Regions from separate parts of the Nakamurella flava genome, predicted to be linked through region 2. Evidence: riboswitches for the same ligand, from Rfam matches in the RefSeq annotation. Region 2 holds a riboswitch; the other holds the start of a gene.
The links. Region 2 has a riboswitch for cobalamin ahead of FDO65_RS00510 (ABC transporter substrate-binding protein). Riboswitches for the same ligand answer to the same signal wherever they lie in the genome.

Region 1: linked by a shared signal. The riboswitch ahead of FDO65_RS15805 (ribonucleoside-diphosphate reductase subunit alpha) and the one ahead of FDO65_RS00510 (ABC transporter substrate-binding protein) in region 2 are both predicted to bind cobalamin.

The regions. Positions count from the first base shown of each region.
Region 1 is NZ_SZZH01000003.1:857,557-871,801, reverse strand. It holds gene FDO65_RS15840 (alpha/beta fold hydrolase) at 1-872, shown strand, start outside; gene FDO65_RS15835 (shikimate dehydrogenase) at 869-1,732, shown strand; gene FDO65_RS15830 (DUF333 domain-containing protein) at 1,740-2,603, opposite strand; gene FDO65_RS15825 (PhoX family protein) at 2,707-4,803, opposite strand; gene FDO65_RS15820 (DUF5685 family protein) at 5,187-6,341, shown strand; gene FDO65_RS15815 (alpha/beta hydrolase) at 6,452-7,360, shown strand; gene FDO65_RS15810 (ribonucleotide-diphosphate reductase subunit beta) at 7,430-8,641, opposite strand; gene FDO65_RS15805 (ribonucleoside-diphosphate reductase subunit alpha) at 8,689-11,586, opposite strand; cobalamin riboswitch at 11,728-11,969, opposite strand; gene FDO65_RS15800 (methyltransferase domain-containing protein) at 12,025-12,783, opposite strand; gene FDO65_RS15795 (FUSC family protein) at 12,861-14,245, opposite strand, start outside.
Region 2 is NZ_SZZH01000001.1:102,207-116,451, forward strand. It holds gene cydD (thiol reductant ABC exporter subunit CydD) at 1-1,579, shown strand, start outside; gene cydC (thiol reductant ABC exporter subunit CydC) at 1,573-3,333, shown strand; gene FDO65_RS00485 (FAD-binding oxidoreductase) at 3,372-4,763, opposite strand; gene FDO65_RS00490 (APC family permease) at 4,760-6,250, opposite strand; partial or broken gene FDO65_RS00495 (response regulator transcription factor) at 6,575-6,802, opposite strand; gene FDO65_RS00500 (BlaI/MecI/CopY family transcriptional regulator) at 7,019-7,369, shown strand; gene FDO65_RS00505 (M56 family metallopeptidase) at 7,409-8,401, shown strand; cobalamin riboswitch at 8,492-8,679, shown strand; gene FDO65_RS00510 (ABC transporter substrate-binding protein) at 8,852-10,147, shown strand; gene FDO65_RS00515 (iron ABC transporter permease) at 10,144-11,271, shown strand; gene FDO65_RS00520 (ABC transporter ATP-binding protein) at 11,268-12,107, shown strand; gene FDO65_RS00525 (hypothetical protein) at 12,114-12,548, opposite strand; gene FDO65_RS00530 (VOC family protein) at 12,621-13,013, opposite strand; gene FDO65_RS00535 (hypothetical protein) at 13,421-13,606, shown strand; gene FDO65_RS00540 (HlyD family efflux transporter periplasmic adaptor subunit) at 13,729-14,245, shown strand, end outside.

The DNA of each region.
Region 1 (14,245 bases), on a different contig from region 2:
ACCTGCGCGGGTTCGGTGGCAGTGACCCCGCACCGGTGGACGCCACCCCCGGCCTGCGCGACTTCGCCGATGACGTCTGGGCCACGCTGGACGCCCTCGGTCTGGACCGGGTCCACCTCGTCGGCTGGTCCATGGGCGGCGGGGTGGTCCTGCAGATGCTGCTCGACGCCCCCGGTCGCGTGCACGCGCTCACCCTCGTCAACCCGGTGTCGCCCTACGGATTCGGCGGCACCGGACCGGACGGAGCCCCGGTCCATCCCGACGGGGCCGGGTCCGGCGCGGGCGGGGCGAATCCGCAGTTCGTCGCCGCCCTGGCGGCCGACGTCGGGACCGACCAGTCCGACCCGTTCTCGCCCCGCTCCGTGCTGCGGGCGTTCTACGTGGCCCCCGGCTGGCCCCACCAGGGCACGCCGCTGGAGGACGAACTCGTGGCGAGCATGCGGACGACGGTCACCGGCATGGACAACTACCCCGGTGACGCGGCCGCCTCGCCGCACTGGCCGACGCTCGCCCCCGGCCGCCGCGGAGTGCTGAACACCATGGCTCCGACCCACCTCGACCTGTCCGGTGTCGTCGACATCGCCCCCCGGCCCCCGGTCCTGTGGATCCGCGGCGAGGTGGACCAGATCGTGTCCGATGCGTCGATGTTCGACCTGGCCCAGCTCGGCCGGCTCGGAGCCGTCCCGGGCTACCCGGGCGTCGACGAGTTCCCACCGCAGCCGATGGTGGGCCAGACCCGCGCCGTGCTGGACCGGTACGCCGCGGCCGGCGGGCAGTACCGCGAGGTCGTGCTGCCGGGTGTCGGGCACTCCCCGCACATCGAACAGACACAGGTCGTCGCCGATCTGCTGGTCGGGCAGGCGCGGTCGTGACCGTCGCACGTCGGGCCGCCGTGCTCGGCAAGCCCATCGGCCATTCGCTGTCCCCGGTGTTGCACACCGCCGCCTACGCCGCATCGGGACTGACCGAGTGGTCCTACGACCGCCACGAGTGCGACACCGACGGGCTCGTCCCGTTCGTCGATGGTCTCGGCCCGGAGTGGGCCGGTCTGTCGTTGACCATGCCGCTCAAACACGCGGCACTGGACGTGGCGACCCGGGTCACCGAGCGGGCCGCGGCGGTCGGCGCGGCCAACACGCTGATCCCGGACGGCGGCGGGTGGCTGGCCGACAACACCGACGTCCACGGAGTGGTCGGGTCGCTCCGGGAGGCCGGGGTCACCACCGTTGGCCGGGCCGCCGTACTCGGCGCCGGAGGGACCGCACAGGCGGTGGTGGCCGCCCTGTCCGATCTCGGTGCGCCCGAGACCACGGTGCTGGTCCGCAATCTCGCCCGGGCTGCCGGGGTGCGGGCGACCGCGGAACGGCTCGGAGTGCCGATCACCGTCCTCGACGGGGTGCCGGACCGACCGATTCCCCCCGTCGACCTGGTGGTGTCCACGCTGCCCGGCCGCGCGGCCGACGCCTACGCGGGCACCGAGTGGGCGCCCCGCACCGTGCTGTTCGACGTGCTCTACGACCCGTGGCCGACCCGGCTGGCCGAATCGGCCGCGGCCGCGGGCTGCACCGTCATCAGTGGTCTGGACATGCTGCTGCACCAGGCAGTGGAGCAGGTACTGCTGATGACCGGTCGCCCCGGTCCGGTGGAGGCGATGCGGTCGGCCCTGCGCGCCGAGGTGGTCCGGCGTGGCCTGTCGCCGGACGCCCTGCGGCTGGCACCCGCGGAGCGGTAGGACCCGGTCAGGACGTCGGCGTGCTGGTGCTCGACGGGCTGGGCGACCCGGTGACTCCGACGGTCGGCTGCCCGATGGGGGTACCCACCGGGAAGACGCCGGGCAGCGGATCCGGGGGCTGATAGGTCATGACCTGCGTCAGGTCCAGCCCGCGGACCACGCCGCCGGCGTGGTAAGCTAGCCCCCACTCGTCGATGAACGACTCGTCCGGGAACACGCACAGGTTGACGACGACTTCGTCCGGGTCGTCCTTGTTCACCCAGCCGCCCCCACTGGCGCTGATCTCGCCGAACGTCGACGAACCGCCGAGCTTCGCGCAGTAGCCGGTGGCCGGATTGGCGCCTCCGCTGGAGGTCGGCACCGGCGGCCGGGACAGGTAGGCGAGACCGGCCAGCGTCGGTCGGGCCGAGGTGAGCGTGGCGAAATCGACGTAGATCCGGCTGCGGGCCTCGTCGTCGGCCTGGAAACGGCAGACCTGGGTGGTCCCGGCCAGCGGGAGCCACCCGGTCTGGTCGCCGTTGGTGCCGAAGGTCGCGTCGCGCGTCTGGACGTCGCCGCCCTTGCTCTCGCAGTACGCCGCGCCGCCGCCGTCGCCCCCGCCCGACGCGGCCGTGGCACTGGACGTGGGGCTGACGGGGATGCCCGACCGCGCCGTCGCCGCACTGGACGACAGGGCGGACGCGGCCGAGGACGGAGCCGCCGCGGACGACCCGGACGCCGCGGTCGAGGCCGACTCGACGCTCGCCCCACCCGAGGAACAGGCGGCCACCGCCAGGACGGTGCCGACGGCCAGCGCCGCCGCCGCGACGCGGATCGGCCCCCGACCCGCAGGTCCCACGATCCTCGGCGGCCGCTGTCCGGCTGTGGTCATGGCTCCCCCGTCCCCGACCCGGCGGGTCCGACCGCCAGCATGGCACCGGGGCCGGCCCGGCGCGCCCCGGGACACGACGGGTCCCGGGGCCGCGCACTGCGGATCAACTCGTGCGGTACACCTGCACGATCGACGGCCGCGGCCCGCGCCACGAGCCGGCGGGGGCCGACTGGCCGTCGGCGACATAGTCCGGGAAGTAGGAGTTCTGGGCGGCCCAGGTCCCGTCCTCGCCCGGGTGCTGGACGGCGACGTAGACCATGCCGTCCCGGTCGCGGACGACCGGCCCGCACGTCTCGGCCTCGGCCGGGACGGCGAGGAACTGCCGTACGTACCCGCGGTTGCGGCCGGTCAGCGGGACGTGGAACAGACCGTCGCTGTAGCCGATGCTGCTGGGCGCCCCGTCGGTGGCGATCCACAGGTCACCGCGGGAGTCGAAGGCGATGTTGTCCGGGCAGGAGATCGGGGACACCTGGTCGGCGGGGAACCCGGCGAAGTAGGTGTGCGGGTTGGTCTTCGGATCACCGCACACCAGCAGCAGCGACCAGCGGAACGTGGTGGCGCGCACGTCGTTCCGGTCCTCGGTGATCTCGACGATGTGCCCGTCGCGGTTCTCGTTGCGGGGGTTGACCTCGGTGGCGCCCTCGTTGCCGCTGGTACCGCGGCGGCTGTTGTTGGTGCAGACGACGTACACCTTGCCGGACTTCAGGCTGGGCTGGACGTCCTCGCAGCGGTCCATCTTGGTGGCGCCGACCGCATCGGCCGCGAGCCGGGTGTTGACCAGCGCCTGCTCGGCGGTGAAACCGGCGACCTTGCTGACGCCGTTGACGACCAGCGGCAGCCACTGGCCGGTGCCGTCGAACTTCCCGTCCGTCGGAAGCGTTCCGCTGCCGTCGATCTCGGCCGCCGGCGAGTTGCCACTGAACTTCGCGACGTACAGGCTGCCCTCGGAGAGCAGGGTCTTGTTGTGGGCGCGGGCGGCCTTGCCCTGGCCGGGCTTGACCTTCTTGCTGGACACGAACTTGTACAGGTAGTCGAAGCGCTCGTCGTCGCCCATGTAGGCGGCGACCTGCCCGCACGATCCGACGATGACGTTGGCACCCTCGTGCTTCAACCGGCCCATCGCGGTGTGCTTGACCGGCGCCTCCTTGGGCGAGAACGGGTCGAGCTCGACGATCCAGCCGAACCGGTTGGGTTCGTTGACGTAGCCCTCGGCGCGCGCGTCGAACCGCGGGTCGATGTTCTCCCAGCCGTAGGTGCTCTCCTTGTCGGCGAGCCCGTACCGCTTCTCGGCGGGCGAGGTGCCGGCGGCATGGAAGTAACCGTTGAAGTTCTCCTCGCCGGACAGCACCGTGCCCCACGGGGTGGTACCGCCCGAGCAGTTGCCGAAGGTGCCGAGCACGGTGCGACCAGCCGGGTCGTCCTTGGTCTTCAGGGACGCGGTACCGGCCGCGGCACCGTCCACGGAGAACGGCGTCGAGGCGGTGATGCGGCGGTTGTAGCCGCTGCCGACCACGGGACGCCAGGGCTGGCCGGCCTTCTCGCGGCGCAGGTGCACCACGGCCATGCCCTGGGCGGCCATCTCGACGGCCCGCTGCCGGTTCAGGACGGCGGGGTCGGACGTCTCCGAGAACATGATCCCCGGGTTGGTGTACTCGTGATTGCAGACCAGCAGGGCTTCCCGGCCGTCCTTGCCCGGCAGCATCAGCAGGTCGGTGTAGTCGTTGTTGTAGCCGAACTGCCGGGCCTGCCGCTGCGCGGTCTGGTTGTTCACGTCGAACGTCTCGGCCGGATCGAACAGCGGGTCGCCCCAGCGGATGATCGGCGACCAGGTCCAGCCCGGCGGCACGGTCAGGGCGTCGACGTCGGCGGGTACCGGGGCGATCGCGGTGAAGTCGATGCTGGCCCCAGCGGTGCTGCGGGCGGTCGCGGCCGTCGGGCCGGCATCGCCGGCGGCGGTGGCCGCGTCCGGCACGGCCGGGTCGGCCGCGGCCGCGGCCGGCAGCGCACCCAGCGCGGGCAGCACCAGGGTCAGCGCGCCGACTCCGGCGCCCTTGAGCATGGTGCGGCGGGTCAGGGCCGCGGAGACGACATCGCGGAAGTAGATGTTGTCGGTCTCGTTGGGGACCGGCTGGGTGCAGGCGTCGGCGCACTTGAGGTGACAGGTCACCGGGCTCCGCTTGCCCCGGGTGTGGCCGAGCATCGGCAGCAGGCGACGGCCCCCGGCCGTGGGATCGACGGACGAGTGATCGGACGGAGCAGCGGTCACCGGGTTCTCCTTCGGGGCAGGCGGCGTCCCCCTCGGACAGCGGGAGACCAGCGGACGGCGGCGGCCCGTCGCAGGTGAAAGCTATGAGAGCCGCCCGAGCGTGGCGTCGACGTGCGGTGACCCGTCGGTGAATGGTCCGTGACCGGATGGTGACGCAGTGCGGTTTCCCCTCACCACGACGGTGCACGGACCGTGCCCGGAGGGGTGGTGCACCCCGCTGCGGCGGCACGGGGGATGACACCGGTGCGGCCGACCCCCCTTCGGGTCGGGGGCTGTCACCCGCGCGGGACGCCGTCCCCGGTGGTCGACTGTCGCCCATGTTCGGACTGCTGCACACCTGTGGTCATGTGCTCGACGGCGAGTTGCTGGAGCGCTGGCGGGCGCACCTGTGCGGCCTGTGCCTGACCCTCCGCGACCGGCAGGGCCAGCCGGCCCGGGCGCTGACGAACACCGACGCCGTCGCGCTCGCCGTGCTGGTCAACGCCCAGAGCAGAGCGGCGGTGGCCACCCGCACCGCGGGCCCCTGCCCGCTGCGCGGCATGCGCCCCGCCCCGGTCGTGTGCAGCAGCAACGACGGGATGCGGCTGGCCGCGACCGCGTCCGTGACGCTGGCCGCCGCGAAAGCCCAGGACCGACGGGTGGAACGCGAGAACGACCTCGGCGCAACCGGTGTCGTGCAGCGGGGCGTCGACCGGGCGACGGCGCGCATGGCCCCGTCGCTGATCCGGCGGGCGCAACGGGACACCGAGATGGCGGAACGGATCGACCTGCACCGCACCGTGCGACAGCTCGCGGACCAGGGGCGGGGCGAACGGGCCGTCCGGGTCGGAGATCCGGTGCTGTCGGTCACCGGGCCCAGCGCGGCCGCCGCCGGTCGGATCTTCGCCGCGTCCGCCGGTCTCGCCGGTCGCCCGGAGAACGAGTCCAGTTTGCGGGCCGCGGGCGAGGCGTTCGGCGCGCTCGCCCACCTCCTGGACGCCGTGGAGGACCTCGACCGCGACCGGCGTACCGGTGCGTTCAACCCCATCCTGGCCACCGGCACCCCGATTCCGCTGGTGCGGCGGGACTGCGCCCGGCAGGTGCGGCGTCTCCGTCACCACCTGGGACGGCTGGACCTGGACCGCACGAGCCCGGACGCCCGCCTGGCGCTGCGACTGCTGGGCGACGGCACCCACCAGGCCGTGCACCGGACGTTCGATCGGGCCGCCGCCGGTCCGGGGTCACCGGACCGGACTTCGGGCGCCGGCTGGCCCACCGACCTCCCGCCACCGGTGCCGAAACCGCCGTCCCGGCCGCCGTTCTGGCCCAGGCTCCTGCCCTGGATCGGCGTCTACTGCACCGGCTACGCCTGCTGCGCCGAACACGAGAACCCGTGCACCGGCCAACGGCACCCACCCGCGTGCAGCGGCGGGGACGGGTGCGGGGACTGCGGGGATTGTTGCGACTGCTGCGACTGCGGATGCGACTGCTGACCGCGGGTCTGACCGGGCCTCCTTGGGGTGGTCGTCACCGGCAAGGCGGCGCCCAGCGATAGGGGACGGCCATGCTGCCGGGAGGCCATCGGAACACGGGGGGGGGCGACATGGTCAGTCCGCAGGCGGTCACCTGGTTCGAGGAACATCTCGCGCCGGGGTCGAACGCCCCACCGGCGGGTCCGTCACTGCCCGCCGACGTCCGGATCGAGACCGCCGGGGACATCGGCGACCCGGCCTTGACGGCCCGGTGGTTCGTGCCCGCGGCGGCGGACGTCGAGACGGTCATCGCGGTGGACGCCCCGTGGCCGGCTGCCGTGCTCTTCCTGCCCGGCTCGAAGGTCGCCGGCGGCGCGGACCCCTCCGCGTGGGCGGCCCAGTTGGCCGCGCGGAGCGGCGTCCGGGTGCTCCTGCCGTCGGGCGACGCCCCCGGCGGTCTGTCGTCCGCGGCAGTGCGCTGCTACCACTGGCTGCTCGCCGACGCCGGCTACTTCGGCGACCACCTCGCGATCGTCGCCGAGGGTGATGCGGCGGCGTCGGCGCTGGCCGTGCTCGGCGACCTGGCGCGGGCCGACCACGGCGGGGACGGCCCGGCGCTGCTGGTGCTGCTCTCGCCCTGGGTCGACGGCCAGGTGGCCGACCCGCTCGACCGGGACCGGGGCGAGATCTCCGCCCCCGATGCCACCGACCTGCGCCTCGGCGGCGACCTCGTCCACACGGTGTCGGGTCTGCGCCGACGGGCGCCGGAGATCCTGCCGACCGCCCCCGGGACCGCCACCGACATCGAGCTGTTCGCCGTGGGGCAGGTCATGGTCCACGTCGGCAGCGCCGAGATCCTCGTCGGCGACGCCCTGACCGCGGTCCGCGCGTTCGCGGGTCAGGACATCCCGGTGACCCTGCGGGTGTGGCCCTACCAGCAGCACGGATTCCACCGGCCGATCGGCAGTTTCCCCGAGGCCGACCTCCTCACCGACGACATCGCCGGCGCGGTCCGGGCCACCCTCCGGACGGCACCGTAGGCCGCCTGGAGGTCGGTCGGGGTCACTTCCACGGACGTCACCGTAGGGCGACCCGCACCGCGGTCACGGTCACTCCCAGGCGAGCCCCCCACCGGACTGGTACTCGATGACCCGGGTCTCGAAGAAGTTCTTCTCCTTCTTCAGGTCCATCATCTCGCTCATCCAGGGGAACGGGTTGTCGACCGCCGCGTAAAGCGGCTCGAGACCGATCTGGGCGCAGCGTCGGTTGGTGATGAACCGCATGTACTGCTCGCACTGGGCGGCCGTGAGGCCGAGCATCCCGGTCGGCATGGTGTCGCGACCGTAGGCGATTTCGAGTTCGCAGGCCCGGGCCAGCATCCCGCGGACCTCGGCCTGGAAATCGGTCGACCACAGGTGCGGGTTCTCGATCTTGATCTGGTTGATGACGTCGATGCCGAAGTTCAGGTGGATCGACTCGTCCCGCAGGATGTACTGGTACTGCTCGGCGATGCCGACCATCTTGTTGCGGCGGCCGAGCGACAGGATCTGCGCGAAACCCGTGTAGAACCACATGCCTTCGAAGATCACGTAGAACGCGACCAGGTCCCGGAGGAAGGCCTGGTCGGCCTCCGGGGTGCCGGTGCGGAACTCCGGATCCTCCAGCGACTGAGTGTACTGCAGCGCCCAGGCGTCCTTCTCGGTGATGGACGGCACCTCCCGGTACATGTTGAACAGCTCACCCTGGTCGAGCCCGAGCGAGGTGCAGATGTACTGGAACGTGTGCGTGTGCACGGCCTCCTCGAAGGCCTGCCGCAGCAGGTACTGGCGGCACTCCGGGTTGGTCAGCTGCCGGTAGACGGCCAGCACGATGTTGTTCGCCACCAGCGACTCCGCGGTGGCGAAAAAGCCGAGATTGCGCTTGAGCATGAGCCTTTCGGCGTCGGTCAACCCGTCCCGCGACTTCCACAGGGCGATATCGGCCTGCATCGACACCTCGGTCGGCATCCAGTGGTTGTTGCATCCGGCCAGGTACTTCTCCCAGGCCCAGGTGTACTTCAGCGGGAGCAGCTGATTGACGTCGGCGCGGGCGTTGATCATCGACTTGTCCGACACCGACACCCGGCCGCCGGTGCGGTCGATGTCGCCCAGACCGGTGGCCGACACCGCCCCCGGCGCAGCGACCGGGGCCGGCGCCGTGGGGGTGGACGGGGCGGGCGTCGGGCGCGGCTGGGTCGGGACGGCGGCGGGAGCTGGCGGGGCGACGGTGGCGGTGGCGGTGGAACCGGCCGGCTCGTCGAAGGTGGACCAGAAGTCCGTCATGAGGGGACCTTTCGAGAGTTCAGGGATCGACAGTGCAGGGCGGGCGGCTACTGGCAGGCCTCGCACTCGGGGTCCTCCAGGGAGCAGGCCGCCCCCGCGGGTGACGACGGCGCCGGCACCGCGACCGTGACCGGCACCGGCACCGGGGCCACCGTGGTCGGCGAGACGGCGTTCAGCTTGCCGTCGGTGCCCCGCAGGGTGGACTTCTCGACGTGGCTGGCCGACGTCGACCGCAGGTAGTAGGTGGTCTTGCAGCCGGTGGTCCAGGCCAACTGGTACAGCTCGTCCAGCTTGCGGCCGTTCGGGTCGGCGACGTAGAGGTTGAGCGACTGGGCCTGGTCGATCCACTTCTGCCGCCGGGACGCCGCGCGGATCAGCCAGCTGCCGTCGATCTCGAACGCGGTGGCGAACAGCGCCTGCAGGTCCGCCGGGATGCGGTCGATGGCCCGCAGCGACCCGTCGAAGTACTTCAGGTCGGCGACCATGACCTCGTCCCACAGACCCCGGTCCTTCAGGGCGGCGACGAGATACTCGTTGATGACGGTGAAGTCACCGGACATGTTCGCCTTGACGTACAGGTTCCGGTAGTTCGGCTCGATCGACGGGCTGACGCCGACGATGTTGCTGATCGTCGCCGTCGGTGCGATCGCCATGACGTTGGAGTTCCGCATCCCGACCGTCCGCACCCGCTCCCGCAGGCCGCCCCAGTCGAGCCGGGCGGTGGTGTCCTGGTCGAGATCGCCGCCGCGCGCCCGCGCCAGCAGGTCGATGGAATCCAGCGGCAGGATGCCCCGGCTCCACAGCGAACCGTCGAACGAGGCGTACCGCCCCCGTTCGGCGGCCAGCGCCGACGACGCCGAGATCGCCCAGTAGGACACGTGTTCCATCGAGACGTCGGCGAACTCGACGGCCTGCTCCGAGGCGTACGGCAGGCCGAGCCGGGAGAGCGCGTCGGCGAACCCCATCAGCCCCAGGCCGACCGGACGGTGCCGCAGGTTCGACCGTCGGGCCGACGGGATCGTGTACATGTTGATGTCGATGACGTTGTCGAGCATCCGCACGGCCGTCGTCACCGTGCGCCGCAGCCGCTCCACGTCGAGTTCCGCGTGCGCCCCCTCGCCGGCGATGTGTGCGGCCAGGTTCACCGAACCCAGGTTGCAGACCGCGGTCTCGGCGTCGGTTCCGGCGCTGGTGTTGAGGGTGATCTCGGTGCACAGGTTGGACGAGTGGACCACCCCGGCGTGCTGCTGCGGGGACCGCAGGTTGCACGGATCCTTGAAGGTGATCCACGGGTGGCCCGTCTCGAACAGGGCGGTCAGCATCCGTCGCCAGAGCGTCACCGCCGGCACCCGCCGGTGCACCCGCAGCTCGCCGCGATCCGCGGCGGCCTCGTACTCGGCGTACCGGGCGGCGAACGCCGGCCCGTAGAGGTCGTGCAGGTCCGGGGTCTCGTCCGGGGAGAACAGCGTCCAGTGGCCGCCGGACCGCACCCGGCGCAGGAACTCGTCCGGCACCCAGTGCGCGGTGTTCATGTCGTGGGTGCGGCGGCGGTCGTCACCGGTGTTCTTGCGGAGCTCCAGGAACTCCTCGATGTCGATGTGCCAGGTCTCGAGGTACGCGCACACCGCCCCCTTGCGCTTGCCGCCCTGGTTCACCGCGACGGCGGTGTCGTTGGCGATCTTCAGGAACGGGACCACCCCGGACGACAGCCCGTTGGTGCCCTTGATGTGGGCGCCGATCCCCCGCACCGGGGTCCAGTCGTTCCCCAGCCCGCCGGAGTACTTGGCCAGCAGGGCGTTGTCCTTGATGGACGAGAAGATGCCGTCCAGGTCGTCGTCCACGGTGGTCAGGAAGCACGAGGACAACTGCGGCCGGGTGGTCCCGGCGTTGAACAGCGTCGGCGTCGAGCACATGAAGTCGAACGAGGACAGCAGCCGGTAGAACTCGATCGCCCGCCCCTCCCGGTCGATCTCCCGCAACGCTATGCCCATCGCCACCCGCATGAAGAACGCCTGCGGCAGTTCGTATCTCGTCCCGTGCTCGTGCAGGAAGTAGCGGTCGTAGAGGGTCTGCAGACCGAGCAGGGTGAAGTCGTTGTCCCGCTGACCGTCCAGGGCGGCCCCGATCCGCTCGAGGTCGAATTCGGCCAGAACCGGGTCCAGCTGACCGAGTTCCACACCGCGGCGGACGTACGCCGCGAAATAGTCGGCGTACCGGTCGGTCATCTCGACGGCACTGGCGCCGTCCGGCGTGCCGGCCACCGCGGTCAACGCCTCCGACCGCAGGGCATCGGCCAGCAGGCGGGCGGCCACCCGGGAGTACCCGGGCTCGGTCTCGACCAGCGCCCGGGCGGCCAGCACGGTCGCCGACGCCAGCTCGGAGGCGGTGATGCCGTCGTACACGGTGCGGTCCAACTCGGCCAGCACCGCCTCGGGGGCCACGTCGGCCAGCCCGGCGCACGCCTCCGTCACCGATCGGCGCAGCCGGACCCGGTCCAGCGGAGCCGCGGTGCCGTCGGCGGCGACCACCGAGATGCTCGGCCCACCCGTCGGTTCGGCCGGCGTCGACCGCCGGGCCCGGCGATGCTCCTCCCGGTACAGGATGTAGGCGCGGGCGACGTCGGCGAAGCCGCCGCGCATCAGCGCCAGCTCGACCTGGTCCTGGATGTCCTCCAGGTCGATCGGCCGGGCCGGGGATCCGAATCGGCGGGCCAGGGTGGCGGTCACCTCGCCGGTCACGGTGGACACCTGGTCGCGCAGCCGCGACGACCGGCCGGCGGACTCGCCCTGGACGGCCAGGAACGCCTTCGTCACGGCGACCGCGATGCGACCGGTATCGAACTCGGCCAGGCTGCCGTCCCGGCGCACCACCCGCATGTCGGCGGCCGTCGGCGCCACGGGCACGGGATCGGTGTCGACCGGGAGGGGGGTCAGGGTGCTCGTCATGCTCTCTCCTCGCGAGCCATCGGAAGCCGATGACCTCGTCGGGAGGAAAGCGCAGCACCGGGACGACGGGCCACGCAGCGCGCGCCGACCACCCCGATTCCGCAGCCACCCTCCCACGGGGCGCACCGGCGGCGTGGGTCGGTGACCCACGCATCGAGGGCAGGTCTTCGGACTCACGGGCACGATCGGCCTCGGACGCGAACGCCCGACCGACCACCTACCGGCCGTCGCTTCCCAGGTCGTGTCGCAACCCAGTGCCGTCCCTCGGAGGGACAGACGGCTTTCGTTCCCATTCACCGCTGCGGGGCAGTCCCGGTCTCGCACCGGGTTCCCTGTTGTCTCCCGGCGGGTGACCGCCGGGAACCTTCGACGCAACGGACCCTACATGTGGGCTGCGCTCAAACTCGCATCACCACATGTCGTGTCGCGGTATGTCGTTCAGTCGGCGGCGGGCCGCCGGTAGACCGAGACGTGCGCGGCACTGTCGGCGGTGAACGGGGTGCCGGACCAGTCCGCCGAACGACTCTCCAACCGCAGGCCGGCGACCCGGGCCATCAGGTCGAGCTCGGCCGGCCAGACGTACCGGTGATGGGAGTCGAACCGCCGGTACGACCCGTCGGGCTGCCGGTTGAGATGGACCGAGGTGAGGAGCTGGCGGGCCGGGTCGAAGGTGTCCACCCCCACGTGGGTGTCGGTCACCTCGAACGGGACGGCCGTCTGCCCGGGCGGTAGCCGACGCAGATCGGGCACGCCGCACTCCACCACGAAGGCGCCACCCGGACGGAGATGCCGGGCGGCGTTGACGAAACAGCCGACCTGCTCGTCCTGGGTCAGCGGATTCATGATCGTGTTGAAGATCAGGAACACCAACGAGTACTCACCCACGACGTCGGGGCCCGCTGCGTCGGCCGTGGCCATGTCGCCTTCGGTCACCGGGATCTGGTCGGCCCGTACCTTGGCCCGCAGCTGCGTGATCATCGGCGCCGAGAGCTCGATCCCGACGACCGGCACCCCGGACTGCCACAGCGGCACCGCGACCCGGCCGGTGCCGATGGCGAACTCACAGGCCGGTCCACCGTCGGCCAGGGCCGCGAGCCGGGCGACGGTGGGCCCGACCACGGCATCGTCGAACATCTCCGCGCAGTCGTCGTCGTAGTTCCGTGCGATGGCCTCGTCCCAGATGTCCGCGGTGGTCATGGACGGCGAGCCTGCCCGGCCGAGGCACCGTGGTCCACCGGTTTTCACCGCTTCCCCGTGCTGCCACCCCACAGCGTTCAGCGCCCGGATGGGTCCACGCTCGTCGGCGGCTCGACAAGCCGTGGCAGCCGGTCGGTCCGCGCCGCCGACGCATCCCCGCCGTCGACCGGGCGAGCCGACGGGATCGACCCGCCGGCGGGTGACACCACCCGCAGCAGGCTCGTCTCGACCGCGGACCGGCCGACCGGGCGGAACGTGCCCGTCTCCAGGACCGACCGCAGTACCGGGCGGAAAGCCCCCGTCTCGGTGGCCGACCGGCCCACCGGCCGCAGACCACCCGTCGCCTCGGCGCCACCGCGGCGACCCGGCCGACCCGGATGGGCGCCGGAGTGCGGACCGAGCCTCTGGCCGGGGGCGTGTGGTCCCCGGCGGGCCGGTCCGACCCCGGGAGCCCCACGCCGCGGTCGCCACCGCGACACCAGCTCCACCGGCCCGGCCAACCCCGGAGCGGGCGGCCGGGTGTGCACCCGCTGGCGCACCGCCTCGTCGAGATCGCGCAGCACCCGGTGCACGGTGACCCGCACCGGCTCGGTCAGCTGCCACCCCTCCTCCGCCGGGTCGGCCCGCAGCGAGGCCAACTCGTCGATCCGGTCCCGGGCATCGCGCAGGGTGGCGAGGGTCGTCGCCACCACGGCCGCCCGGTCCGCCTCACCGTCGGTGCCCTCGGCCCGGGCCAGCGACCCGACCGCCGCGACCGTTACCGCCACGTCGGCGACCAGGGCGGCGAAGATCCGCCGCCGGTCCTCCCCGGCGGCCGGGTCGGGGTTCGGGTCGTCGCGGACGCCGTCCAGGATCGACCGGAACATGCTGCGCACCGCGATCGTGGTGTGCTCCAGCGCTTCGAGCTCGCCCCGCAGGTTGGCGCCCGTGTCCGGCACGCCCAACGCCCGCGGGTTCAACCGCCGACTGTCGGCCAGCTCCTGCAGGCCGGCGTCGATCTTCGGCAGCTGACGACTGAGTTCGCGGGCCGCCTCCATCCACCGCACCGCCTGCGCCTGCGTGATCGGGTCGCGCAGCTCCGCAGCGGCCCCGGCCAGCAACCGGGCCAGCTCACGGGCGAACCGGTCGACGGACTCGGCCGCCCGCCGCGGACGCACCGCCGGCGGCAGCACGACGTTGACCAGCACGCCCACCCCGGCGCCGACCAGGGTCTCGAAGATGCGGTCCGACGCCGCGGCCTCCGAACCACCCACCGCCAGCACCAGCATCGCGCTGATCGGCACCTCCAGGGCATGCGGTCCGAGCCGCAGCAGCTGACCCAGCATGATCGCCACGGCCAACAGCACACCCAGGCTCCACCAGGACAACCCCACGTAGGCCGAGAACCCGACCGCGACCAGCACGCCGAGGGTGACGCTGGCGATCCGTTGCAGCCCACTGGCCAGGATGTCCTTCAAGGTCA
Region 2 (14,245 bases):
GCTGGCGGTGGTGCTGGGCGTCAGGGCCGCCCTGGCCTGGGCGGCCGAGGAACTGGCCCGGCGGACCGCCGGCCGGGTGATGGACGGGCTGCGGCGGGACCTGCTGCGGCACGTCGCCGCCCTGGGCCCGCGGTGGCGGGCCGGGGCGCACTCCGGCGAGCTGACCACGCTGGCCACCACGGGCATCGACTCCCTGCACGACTACGTCGCCCGGTACCTCCCGCAGCTCGTCCAGGCGGCGCTGATCCCGCTGATCATGCTCGGCTACCTGGTCACCGCCGACCTGACCAGCGCGATCATCGTGGCCGTCACGCTGCCGCTGATCCCGCTGTTCATGGCGCTCGTCGGCTGGTACACCGACCGGCAGACCCACACGAAGTACGCCGCCCTCAGCCGGCTCTCGGGTCACTTCGCCGATGTCGTCGCCGGGCTGCCCACGTTGAAGGTGTTCGGCCGGGCCAAGGCCCAGGTCGCGGCGGTCCGCCGGGTCACCGAGGACTACCGGCGCACGTCGATGGCCACCCTGCGGGTCGCGTTCCTGTCCTCGATGGTGCTGGAGCTGCTCGCCTCGCTGTCCGTCGCGCTGGTCGCGGTGGCCATCGGACTGCGCCTGGTCTACGGGGAGCTGTCCCTGTCGGTCGGGTTGGCCGTGCTGATCCTGGCCCCCGAGGCGTATCTGCCGCTCCGGCAGCTCGGCACCCAGTTTCACGCCGCCGCCGACGGGGTGGCCGCGTCCGCGCAGGTGCTCACCGTCCTGCAGACGCCGCTCCCGGCGCCGGGCACCCGCACCGACCTGCCCGCCGGACCGATGGGCTTCCGGCTGGTCGACGCGACGGTCGGCGAACCGGGGGAGCGCGGCACGGTCGGGCCGCTCCGGCTCGACCTCCCCGCCGGGCGGCTCACCGTCGTCACCGGAACCAGCGGGGTCGGCAAGACCACGCTCCTGCAGACGCTGGCCGGGGTGGTCCGGCCGACCTCCGGAACGGTGACGGCGACCTGGCCCGACGGGGTGGCCGTCCCGGTGGCGGACATCGCCCCGCAGACCTGGCGGTCGCGGCTGGCCTGGGCCGGTCAGGGGGCCTGGCTGCGCGCCGGATCGATCCGCGACAACCTGCTGCTCGGGGTGCCCGCGGCGGCCGCCCCGGACGACGACGCCCTGCGGTCGGTCCTGGCGGCGGTCGCCGCCGACGGCATCGTCGACGCCCTCCCCGACGGCTGGCGCACCGTGCTCGGTGAAGGTGGCGCCGGCCTGAGTTCCGGTCAACGGCAACGGCTCTCGCTGGCCCGCGCGCTGGTCCGCGTCCAGGCCGGTGCGCCGGTCCTGCTGCTCGACGAGCCCACCGGCACCCTGGACGAGACCACCGAGGCCCGGGTACTGGCCGGCATCGCCGCCCTCACCGCCGGGCGCACCGTCGTGCTGGTCAGCCACCGGGCCGCCCCGCTGGCCTACGCCGACCACGTCGTCGACCTGACTCCGGCCCGCCCCGCCGACGCTGGGCCCGGCGAGCAGGACGACGGTGCCGTGGACGGGGTGGCGATCAGCGCGGGCGAGGAGCTGACCGGGGTGGGACCGTGGTGACGACCTCCGCCCCGCACACCGATCCCGCCCCGGCCGGCACCGCGGGCGTGCTCGGCCGGCTGATCGGCGAGGCCCGGGGTGTCCGGTCGCGCCTGGTGCTCGCCGCGTTCCTGGGCGCCCTGGCCTCCGGGTGCGCCGTCGCGTTGATGGCCGCGTCGGCCTGGCTGATCGCGCGGGCCGCGCAGCAACCGCCGGTGCTGTACCTGCTGGTGGCGGTGACCGGGGTGCGGGCCTTCGGGATCGGGCGCGGGGTCTTCCGGTACCTCGAGCGCCTGGTCAGCCACGACGCCGCGTTCCGGGTGCTCGGTCGACTCCGGGAACGGCTGATGGCCCAGCTGGCCCGCCTCGCCCCGGCCGGGCTGCCGGTGTGGCGCCGCGGGGACCTGCTGGCCCGCCTGGTCGACGACGTCCAGGACACCGGGGACGCGTTCCTTCGTGGCCTGCTGCCCATCGCCGGCGCCGTCCTGGTCGGCGGCGGGACCGTCGTCCTGTCGTTCCTCATCCTCCCGGCCGCCGGGGCCGCGCTGCTCGTCAGCCTGCTCGTCGCCGGCGCGCTCGCCCCCGCCCTGTCGGCCCGCCGGACCGCCCGCACGGAACGGGAGGTCGTCCGGCTGCGCGGCGAACGGTCCCGGCTGGTCGGCGAGATGCTCGACGACGCCGCCGAACTCGCCGTGCTGGGTGCGTTCGACGACCGGCTGGCCGAACTGGACGAACTGGCTGAGCGGAACCGGCTGGTCACCGCGCGGACGGCCCGGACCGCCGGGATCGCGGCCGGCCTGGCCACCCTGGCCATGGGCGCCGCGGTCTGGCTGGCCACCGTCGCCGGGGTGCCGGCCGTGGTGCAGGGCGACCTCGCCCCGGTGCTGCTGGCCGTCGTCGTCCTGACCCCGCTGGCCCTCATCGACGTGGTGCAGGCGGTCATCCTGGCCGCGGGCACGCTGCGCCGGTCCGCCGCGTCGGCCGACCGGGTGTTCGGGGTGCTGGCCGCCCGGCCCGTGGTGCCGGACGGCCCGACCGACCCGCGTCCGCTGCCCGACCCGGCGGCCGGGGTGGCCGTCCGGGTCCGCGACCTGGCCGTCCGCTGGCCGGGTTCCGGGCGCGACGCGGTCAGCGGCCTCGATCTGGACCTGCGCCCGGGGCGTCGCATCGTGCTGCTGGGCGAGTCCGGATCCGGCAAGTCGACGGTGCTGGCCGCGCTGCTCGGGTTCCTGCCGGTGCGGTCCGGGAGGTTCACGGTCGGCCCGGACGGCGCTTCCGGGGCGGGCGGCACCCCGGTCGACCAGCTCGACCCCGAGACGGTGCGCGGCCTGTTCGGCTGGTGTGACCACCACGCCTACCTGTTCGACTCGACCATCGTGGAGAACGTGCGGTTGGCCCGGCCCGGGGCCACCGACGAGGACGTCCACGCCGCGTTGCGCGGCGCCGGCGCCGGCGACTGGGTCGACGGTCTCCCGGACGGTCTGCACACCCGGGTCGGACAGCACGGTCTCGCCGTCTCGGGCGGGCAACGGCAGCGGCTGGCCATCGCCCGCGCCCTGCTGGCCGACCGACCGTTCCTGCTGGCCGACGAGCCGGCGGCCTCGCTCGACCGGCCGATCGCGGACGCGGTGACGGCGACGATCATGCGACCGGACCCGCGGCGCTGTGTCGTCCTCGTCAGCCACCGGCCGCAGGATGTCGAGTTCGCCGACGAGGTGCTGGAGATGGCCGACGGCCGGGTGGTGCGGCGGTACCCGGGACCGCGAGCGGACTGACCGAACCGGGCCGCTGTGGTCCGCGTCCGGACCTGGCCTCAGCCGATGGGCGTGATGGTCTGCTGGTGGTGGAAGACGTCGTCCGGGTCGTAGGCGGCCTTCACCTGCCGGAGGCGATCGACGTTGCCCCGCCAGTAGGCGCGGGCCCACTCGGGCTCGTCGGCGTTGGGGACGTTGACGTAGGCGCCGTCGACGTACGGGGCCAGCGCCGTCGAGAAGTCCGCGATCCAGGCCAGGCAGTCGGCGGTGCGGGGATCCTGCGCGGCCGCCGGGTCCCGCCGGTCGCCCCATCCGGCGCCCGGTTCGGCGTAGAACAACGCGTCGCGGTGCGCGAACGTGCTCCCGCCCGTCGGTTCACTGGTCGGGACGGCGCCGCCGAAAGCCTGGGTGAAGTAGTTGCACTGCGACGTGGGGGCGGCGGCCATGAAGGCAGCGACGACGTCGATCGCCTCGGCCGGGAACGACGACCGGATGAACTGCGAGGTGAACTTCCAGTTCGCCGGTTCCTCGTCGCCGGGGATCTGGATGTCGGAATAGAGCTCGGCCCAGGGCTTCTCGACGATGTCGACGGAGGGGTCGCCCTGGTCCAGGACGGGGGCCAGCAGCCGGGTCGCCTCCCCGGTGGTGCCGTGGGCGAGGACCGCGAACAGCTCGATCTTCCCGCGGCGGATCTCCAGCTGGCTCGTCAAACGGTCGTCGGTGGTCGGCGCCGACCGCTGCCAGGCATCGAACACGTCGTGCAGACGGTCCACCCCGGGCCACGATGCGGTCACCAGGACAGCGGTCGACAACGGCTGCACCCGGGCCAGCATCGTGGTGACGATGCCGAATCCGCCGTTGCCGCCGCCGCGCAACGCCCACAGCAGGTCGGCGTGGTGGTCGGCGTCCACCCAGATCGACCGGGCTCCCTGCTCCCCGTCGGGAACGACGATCTCGACGCCGAGCAGATGGTCGCTGGCCATCCCGAACGGCCGCGTCAGCAGACCGAACCCACCACCGAGCGTCGCCCCGACCAGCCCGACCGAACCCTCGTTCCCGGTGGGGACGGCCAGTCCGTGCCGGCCGAGCGCGGTGACCGCCTCGATCTGGGTCAGCCCCGCCCCGAGCCGGGCGGTAGCCGGGCCGCCGGCGGTGCCGGGGGTGAAGTCGGCGGACTTCAGCCCGCTGACGTCGACGACGACGCCGCCGTCGACGGAGGAGAACCCCTCCAGGCTGTGTCCGCCGCTGCGGACCCGGATCTCCAGCCCGCGGCGCCGGGCCCAGCCGACGGCGGCGATCACGTCCCGGGTGGACGCGGCGTAGACGACCGCCGCGGGCCGGCGGGCCACGAAGTGGTTCCACGGGGTGCGGGCGGCGTCGTAGCCGTCGTCGTCAGGGCGGACGATGCGTCCGGTGAGGGTCGGCTCGCCGAGATCATGGGCGGTGGTCATGCGGAGTCCTTTGGGGTCGCCGGGCCGGTCAGCGGTGCGGGGTCGGATTCGATCGCGACCACCGCCGGGCCACCGCCGGGTTCGTGTTCGAAGACCGAGCGCCGGGTGGACAGCAGGAAGCCGAAGTAGACGCCGCCGACCGCCAGCAGGCCGAGGACGATGAGGCCCGGGACGCGGGCCGACTCCGGGGTGAGCAGGACAAACAGCGCGAACGCCACCCAGACGAGGGCGACCACGGCGACCGGCACCTCGAACCGGCCCAGGCTGAAGCCGCCGGTGCGGCGGTCCAGACGCCGGCGGACGCCGAGGTAGAGGACGACGATCCCGCCGTAGATCAGTGCGGGCAGGATCGTGCTGGCCACGATCAGCTGCAGCAGCGCTTCCCCGGGCAGGGCGAGCATCAGGACGATGCCGACGCCGACGATCAGGAGGGTGGCCGGGATCGGTGTCTGCGTGCGGGGGCTGACCCGGGCCATGACGCGGGCGGCCGGGAAGCGGCGGTCGCGGGCGATGGCGAAGACCTGCCGGGCGCACGCCGCCATGATCACCATGCCGGCCCCGAACATGGCGAAGGCGATGCCGGCCAGGAAGAGTCGTTCACCGGTGGCGCCGATCTGTTCCCCGATGACGGCGGCCACCGGCGACCCGTCGGTGGAGACGGCGGCGACATCGGTGATCGAGACGGTCAGCACGACGATGAAGACCAGACCGGCGACGCCGGCCGCCACCACGGACGCGACGATGGCCCGGGGGACGTTACGGAACGGGTCCTTGGCCTCCTCGGCCAGGTTGGCGGCCGAGTCGAAGCCGACCAGCGTGGTCAGGCCCATCAGCATGCCGCCCATCAGCCCGCCGCCGATGGCGAAGTAGTCCGGGTCGTCCGCGGCGATGCCGCGGGAGAACAGGTTCTCCGGGTGCCCGCTGCCGTTGAGGGCCACGACGACCAGGAGCACCACGACGAGGATCGCGACGATGGCCAGCTCGACTACCACGGCGCCGGAGCTGACCCACCCCAGGAGCTTGGTCGACGCGATCACCAGGACCGCCTGCAGCAGCAGGACGACGACGGTGATGAGGCGCGCGGTGTTCTCGTCCTCCTCCAGCCCGAGCAGCGGCATGAGCGCCTGGCTGGCCAGGGCGTTGTCGATCGCGACGACGGCGATGGCCAGGTACCAGAAGGTGAGCCAGCCGAAGAACCAGCCGACCTTGGGATCGGCCAGCCGGGACGCCCACTGGTAGGAGGAACCGCTCAACGCGATCCGCGCCGCGAACTGGGCGACCACCAGCGCGACCAGGGTCTGGCCGACCGCGGCGACGATCCAGAGCCAGATCCCCACCGGGCCGGACGTGCGGAGCAGGTCGTCGTACGTTCCGAAGACGCCGACGGCGACGGAGATGAACGCGAAGGAGATGGCGAAGACCTGGAATCCGCCCAGCGTGCGCTGCAGTTCCGGCTCGGCCGGTCCGGGGGGAGGGGTGGTCGTCATCGACCGCCGCCGTTCGGGCAGGCGTCGATCCCAGCTGTGACCATGTTTCCCCCGACCGGCGACGCGATGGATGCGCTGGTCAGTGTGTTGCCGTACCGATGTCCGCAACAAGGACCTGGGGGTCGAGGTAGCCCGTTCGTGCGCGGTGTCCAGTCCGGCTGACTCGTCGTGGCGTCGGCGCGACGCAGCGTGCCGGGCGCCGGGTGGGGCCGGGGTGTGGGGGGGCCACCGTCGGACTGAGATGGAGTGGGCCGGCCCCCTCGGGCGCGCGTTCTCGGCAGGAGGGCTCCGTCGGAAGTCGGAGGGCGCGCCCGAGGGGAGCGGTCAGCCCGCCGGTCGCAGCGCGGCCGTCGGTCCGCCGTGACGCCAGCCGCGGACGGCGACGTAGGCGGCGGCCTGGGTGCGTCGTTGCATCCCGAGCTTGGCCAGCACGCTGGTGACGGTGTTCTTGACGGTCTTCTCGGTGATGCCCAACCGGCCGCCGATCTCCCGGTTGGTCAGACCCCCGCCGATCAGTTCGAGGATCTGGTCCTCGCGGGCGGTCAGGCCGGTGACCTCCGGCCACGGGGAAGCGCTCGGCTCGGCCGACGTGGCCATCGGCCGGCTCGACGGTCGGTGCGGCACCCTGTCCCGGAGCATCGTCATGCCTTCACGGTAGTAGAATCGGCCACGAACTTCTACCTGATGTAGAAGATGATTCGAGAAGATCGCCGGAGGGGCAGGGCCGCCCGCACCCGGCGGTCGAGGGGCAACCCAGGAAGGAGTCGGGTGACCACGCAACGCGGGGAACTCGAGCGGGCTGTCGTCGAGGTGCTCTGGGCGGCCGACGAACCACTGACCGCCCGGGCGGTCGCCGATCACCTGGCCGGCCGCGATCTGGCGGTCACCACGGTGCTGACCGTGCTGTCCCGGCTGGAGGGCAAGGGCGTCGTCGAACGGATCCGCGACGGACGCGCCCACACCTATCGCGCCGTCTCGAGCCGCGAGGAACACACCGCTACGCTCATGCAACAGGTCCTGGACACCGCGGGCGACCGCAGTGCCGCGCTGGCCCGCTTCGTCGGTGGCGTCTCGGCCAGTGACGCCGAGGCCCTGCGGCAGGCGCTGGAAGGCCGGTAGCGGCTCGATGGGGGCCGTCGCGGTGGGACCTGCGGACCGGTGCTGACGACCGCCGGCATCGCGGTCGGGTACGTGGTCGCCGGGCTGCTGCTGGCCGGGCCGGTCAGCTTCCTGCTCGCCCGGGCCGGCTGGCCCGCCCGCGCCCCCGGCCCCGCCCTGCTGCTCTGGCAGGCGGTCTGCCTGGCCGCCGGCTTCTCCGTCGTCGGCGGTCTCGTCCTGCTGTCCGTCGCCCCGGCCGGTCACACGCTGACCGAGGCCATCCCGACCTGGTTCGGGTCGCTGTTCGCGGGCGAGTTGCGGCTGCCGTGGTGGCGCTGGGTCTGCGGTGCGCTGGCCGCGGCGATCAGCGCGGTCCTGCTGGCCAACCTGGCCTGGACCACGGTGCTCACCGTCCGCCGCCGACGGGCCCACCGCCGGCTGGTCGACCTGCTCACCACGCCCCGCTCGGTGGCCCGCAGCGAACGGCCGGCCGTCGTGCACGTGCTCGAGTCGGCCACCGCGGTCGCCTACACCGTGCCCGGCTGGCATCCGCGGGTCGTCGTCTCGGCCGGCCTGCTCGACCTGCTGCGCCCGGACGAGCTGACCGCCGTCGTCGAACACGAACGCGCCCACCTGGCCGCCCGCCACGACCTGCTGACCCTGCCCTTCCAGGCCTGGGCGTCCGCGCTCGGTGCCGTCCCCGGGGTCCGCGCGGCCGCCCGGTCGGTGGCCGAGCTGGTCGAGATGCTCGCCGACGACGTCGCCGCCGGAGTGACCGGACGCAGCGCGGTCGCCGCCGCCGTCGCCCGGGTGGCGCTCTCGCCCGGGGTGGTGGCCGAGACCGGCCCCGTCGACGGCCGCCCGTCCGGTGCGGTCCCACGGCCCGGCCCGGGTGCGGTGTCCGCCGACCCGTCGGGCCCGTCCGCCGCCACCCGCGTCCGCCGGCAGCTGGCCCCCCGCTCGCTCCCGACGGGGGCCGTCGTCGGGGTGCTGCTGGCCGCGTTCGCCCTGCTGTGCCTGCCGGCCAGCCTGCTGCTGATCGCCTGGGTCTGAGGCCGTTCCCCGGTCGGGTAGCGTTCCGGGCGTCGATGGTCCACGGATCCGACGGCCCGCACTGCGGTCCGGCCGGCCCCGTGGGACACCAGGGAACCCGGTGCGAATCCGGGACTGCCCCGCAGCGGTGACCGGGAACCACCACCGTCACGTCGCTCCGGCTCCGGCCGCGGCGACGTCCAGCACTGGAGTCCGCCCAGGCGGCCCGGGAAGCGACGGTCAGTAGGACACCGGGTGAGCGTCCGCGCTCCCCGGCCCGCCCGGAAGTCCGAAGACCTGCCATCGATGCACCGGCCACCGGCCGGTGGCGTTCGGGACCGCGAGGGACGGTCGCGGGCGAGCCGGCGACCCCGCCGGGCCCGACGCGCCCACGCCGTCCGGGCTGACGGGACCCGTCCGGTCGTCTGCTGGTACCGAGCCGCCCGCCGGATCAGCAGGAGACGCACCACGATGACCGCAGCCACCGCCCAGCCCGTCGACGGCCGTCGACCGCGCCACCCCCGGCGGGCCCTGCGGGCAACCGCACCGCTCGCCACCCTGGCCGCCGCGGCCCTGCTGCTGTCCGCCTGCGGCTCGGGGAATCCAGCCGCCCCCGCGTCCACGGTCACCACCGATGCCCAGGCCAGCACCCCGGCGTCGGGCGCCGGACTCGACGCCGACGGCTGCATCACCGACTACCAGCCCGGCACGGACTACTACCCGGTGAAGTCGACCCTCGAGCACGCCAAGAACTTCACGATCGAGTACCACGACTCGTACCAGGTGCTGACGGTGCAGCAGCCGACCCAGGGCGGTAGCCCGGTGTCGTACGTGCTGGTGCACTGCGGTGCGCCGACCCCCGAGCTGTCCGGCGCGCTGACCGGCGCGACTGTGGTGACGACCCCGCTGAAGTCCATCTACTCGGCGTCGACGTCGCACCTGCCGAACTTCCCGATCCTGGGCATCCTGCCGTCGTTGACCGGGGTCGGGAGCAAGTCGCTGATCAGCGAGCAGGACGTGGCCGCCCGGGCGGCCGAGCCGGACGTCACGGAGTTCGCCGCGGCCGGCACCATCGACGCCGAGACCGTCATCGCCGGCAAGCCGGACGCCATCGTGACCGCCGGGTACGACGACCCGGCCTATCCGACCATCGCGGCCGCCGGGATCCCGGTGCTGGCCGATGCCGAATGGCTGGAGAACGACCCGCTGGGCCGGGCCGAGTGGGTCAAGTACTTCGCCGCGCTGACCGGTACCGAGGAGCAGGCGCAGCAGTTCTTCACGACGCTGACCAGCGACTACGAGAAGATCGCGGCCAGCGTCCCGGCCGGGACCACACCGGTGTCGGCCGTCCCCGGCCAGCCGTACCAGGGCACCTGGTACGTGCCCGGCGGCGGCTCGTACTTCAACCGCCTGCTGAAGGACGCGGCCGGCACCACGGCGTGGGCCGACGACCCGTCGACCGGCTCGATCAGCACCGACGTCGAGACGGTGCTGGCCAAGGCCGGCACCGACCCGGTGTGGCTGGCCAGCACCACCTGGACCACCGCCGCGGAAGCGGTGGCCGACGAGCCCCGGGTCGCCGACTTCACCGCCTACCAGCAGGGCAACGTCTGGAACGCGGCCAAGGACGTCACCGCGACCGGGGGCAACAACTTCTACGAGCTGGGTGTCGCCCGGCCCGATCTGGTGCTCGGCGACCTGGTCGCGATCCTGCATCCCGAGCTGGCCCCGAACCACGACTTCGCCTTCTACCTGAAACTGTCGTGAAGCCGGTCCCGGCGCCGACCACCGACCCGTCCGGCGCCGTCGCGGCGCCGGACCGGCCGAGGCGGTCGCGTGCCGGATGGGTGCTGATCGTCCTGGGCGTGGCCGCGCTGGCCGTCAGTGTGCTGTGCGTCGGGATCGGGTCGACCTCGATCCCCGTCGGCGACACCGTCCGCTACCTGGTCACCGGCGGGCACGCCGAGGTCGACCCGACCACCGCGACCCTGCTCTCGCAGGTGCGGCTGCCCCGGGTCCTGACCGCGCTGCTCGCCGGGGCCGCCCTCGGCGTCGCCGGTCTGCTCATGCAGACGCTGTTCGCGAACCCGCTGGCCGACCCGTACATCCTCGGGGTGTCGTCCGGAGCCGGGCTCGGGGTGGCCGTCTCGGTCCTCGGCGCCGGCGCCGTGTCCGGGGTGACCTCGACCGCCGCCGCGTTCTTCAGCTTCGGCACCACCGGGCGGGCGCGGACGGTGGTCGCCGCCGCGGTGGGGGCGCTGGCCGTGCTCGCCCTGGTCCTGGTGATCAGCCGCTGGGTGCGGTCGGTCGTCGCCCTGCTGCTGATCGGCGTGATGATCGGGTCGGCCACCGGCGCGGTCGTGTCCCTGCTGCTGGCCTTCTCCGACCCCGGCCGGGTGCAGCGGTACGTGCTGTGGGGGTTCGGCTCGGTCAGCGGGGTCACCTGGGCCGACCTGCGCTGGTTCGCGCCGTCCGTCGTCGTCGGACTGGCGGTCGCCGCCGTGCTGGCCCGCCCGCTGGACGCCCTGCTGCTCGGTGAGCGGTACGCGGCGTCGATGGGCGTCCCGGTGCGACGGGTCCGGTGGTGGGTGATCATCGCCACCGCCCTGCTGGCCGGGGCGACGACCGCGTTCTGCGGCCCGATCGCCTTCCTCGGCATCGCCGTCCCGCACCTGGCCCGGGCCGCCCTCGGCCGCGGCGACCACCGCCGCCTGCTGCCGGCCTGCGTGCTGATCGGGGTCATCGTCTGCCAGGTCTGCGCCGCCGTCGCCCTGCTGCCCGGAGCGGACGGGGTGCTGCCGCTCAACGTCGTCACCGCGGCGATCGGCGCGCCGGTGGTGGTGGCCGTGCTGCTGCGCAGCCGAACCCTGGCCGCCGGGGCGGCTCGATGAGCACTCCCGCATCCGGCGCCGATCTGACCCTCGACGGGGTCACGGTCGGGTACTCCGGTGGCGGCCCGATCGCCCGCCGACGGGCGACGACGGTGATCCTCGCCGACCTGCACCTGCGGGCCCGGGCCGGTCGGCTGACCGTGCTGCTCGGTGGCAACGGCAGCGGGAAATCCACCCTGCTGCGGTCGGTCGCCGGGTTGCAGCCGCTGCTGGCCGGGACCGTCTCGCTCGGGGACGCCCGACTCGACCGGCTCTCGCCACCGGAGCGGGCCGCCCGGGTCGCCGTCGTGCTCACCGAGTCCTTCGACCCCGGGCTGCTGCGCGGCGCGGACGTCGTCGACCTCGGCCGCTACCCGCACCGCCGCCGGGGCTCGGCGGCCGTGGACTCCCAGGCGGTGCACGAGGCCCTCGCCGCCGTGCACGCCCAGGACCTGGCCCGGGTGCCGCTGGTCCGGATGTCCGACGGCCAACGGCAGCGCGTCATGATCGCCCGGGCCCTGGCGCAGGAACCCGCCCTGCTGCTGCTCGACGAACCGACCGCGTTCCTGGACGCGCCGGCCCGCCTCGAGCTGCTCGCCGTCCTGCAGCGGATCGCCGCCGGCCGGGGCATCCCGGTGGTGCTGTCCAGCCACGACGTCGAACTCGCCGTCCGCTCCGGCCACGATGCCTGGCTGGTCGGCGCACCGACCAGCCAGGGCGTACCGCGACCGGTGACCAGTGGGCCGGTCGACCGGCTCAGCGAGAACGGCTCCATCGGGGCCGCGTTCGACACCGACGCCGTCGCCTTCGACGTCACCACCGGGCGGTTCGGCCTCCGTCCACCGGCAGCGGACTGAACCGGACTACTCGGGCTGCCGGGGCCGGGTCTCCGCGTCCGGTGCCGCCGGCAGATCGGTGCCGTCACCGACGGTCTCCGGCTGCTCGGCCCCCCGCAGGCCCTGTGCGGCGTCCCGGGCCTGCCCGCTGGCGTCCTCGCTCTCGGCCAGCAGATGGTCGGCGTCGCGGATACCGGCGGTCTGCAGGTCCGCCGGACTGGAGAACGGGCTCGGCCGATCGGCCGTGGCCGCTTCGCCCCGGTCCGGCTCGTCGTCGGCCGCGCCGGACTCCGCCGCCGTCTCCGGCACCTCGTCCGTCGGCGTCGAGGTGTCCGCCGTGCTCTGCAGATCGGCGTCGCTCGGCTCGTGCGCCGGGATCCCGCCGCTGACCGCGGTCGGATCGGCATCGGCCTGGGGTTCCGGGGTGGCGTCCGCGGGGGTGTTCGGGGTCGAGCTGGTCACGCGATCTCCTTCGATCGGGGTCCGCACACTTGTCCTGATCGACAGTGACCCCGCGGCCGGCGCCCAAACCGGTCAGTCCGGCCGGTCCTGCAGGTACACCAGGCCGTTGCCGTCCGGGTCGGTGAAGGAGAACATCGGCGGCACGTCCTCCCACCGCAGCACCTCGTCGTTGTGCAGCGTCACCGCGGCACCGGCGATCACCGCGTGCGCCCGGTCGGCGTCCGGGGTACCCAGCCGGACGGCCACCGGGAGCGGGCCGTCGGGCCGCAGCAGCACGAGGCCGACGGTCGAGCCGGGTGGACGCACCTCGATGTAGCGGGCGCCGGGCCACACCTCGGTGTCCATGACGAGTTCGCACCCGAGGACGTCGGTGTAGAACGCCAGGGCCGCGTCCTGATCGGCGACGGGCAGGGACACGCTCAGGACCCGGGTGGTCAAAGGCGGGGTGGCGTCATCATCGGTCATGGGTGGTGGACCGTCCCCGGCGGTGGAAGTCATCGGCGTCGCAGGCACGGCCCGGCCGGACCCCAAGGAGTGAGATTCCCGAGTCGACGGGAGGGAATGTCGCAGCGGGAATGCGTCGCCTGGTCGGGAACACCGTCACCCGGTCCGGCGGGGCATCCCGACCGCTGGTCGGTACCGCGCCCCGGAGGGTCGGTCGCCGCTACCCGACGGTGGCAACGAAAGTCCCTCCGATGCGGCCGATCTCGCGCCATCGATCACTTCCCGTGACCCGCGCGCCCGGCGATCGACCAGGCTCGGACCGGGCGGGCGGCCGTTACTTTCGGAGCAGCGACGAACAGCCGCGACGGGCCTGAAGGACGCGCCCGGCCGACGATCGCCCCACCGCCCGACGGACCCGAGGAAAGACCATGAGCGCCGAAGACCTCACCACCCAGAACAGCACGACCGGATCCGCGCCCCAGGTGGTGGCGGGGGCCGCCCGGGACGAGGAGCTCGACGACGAGGCGCTGGATGGCGTCGCCGGCGGCAGTCTCATCGGCCGCCTCATCCACACGGGCGAGAAGGCGACCGACCTGCTCAGGAAGCGTTCGTGACCCGCTGACCCGTCGACCGGCTTCTCGTCGCCCGGCCGCACCGTCCGCCGGGCGGCCGTGGTGACCAGTTCGTCGCGGGGGGCGATCCGAGGGTCGCTCCGCCGAGCCAGGGGGAGATGCCCGTGACCGTTCCCGTTCCCGACCGCGGGACGCCCGCCCCCGGTCTGTTCCGGGACGAGGCGGTCACCGCACTCGACGCGCAGACCCGCCTGGAATCCAGGCTGCGGATCGTGTCGCCGCGCCGCTGGTTGATCCTGGCCGTCGTGGCCCTGCTCGCGGTCGCCGCCGGGGTGTGGGCCTTCGTCGGTCGCGCCCCGATCACCGTGTCGGGAACGGGGGCGTTGCTGCCCCCGAACGGGCTGGTCCAGGTCGTGGCCGCCGTCGACGGGGTCGTCGCCGAGGTCCCGGACGTGGCCGACGACCACCCCGGCACCGCACCGGTCGAGGTGGCGGCCGCCCAACCGCTGCTGCGTCTTCGCCTGTCGGACGGGACGATCACCGACGTCGCGGCCCCGGTCTCCGGTGTCCTCGTCGGGCGGTCACCGCTGGCCGTCGGCTCCGCCGTCGATGCCGGCGAGGTCGTGGGACAGGTCCTGCCGGGCCAGGCCGGACCGATCGCCCTGTTGTTCGTCGACCAGA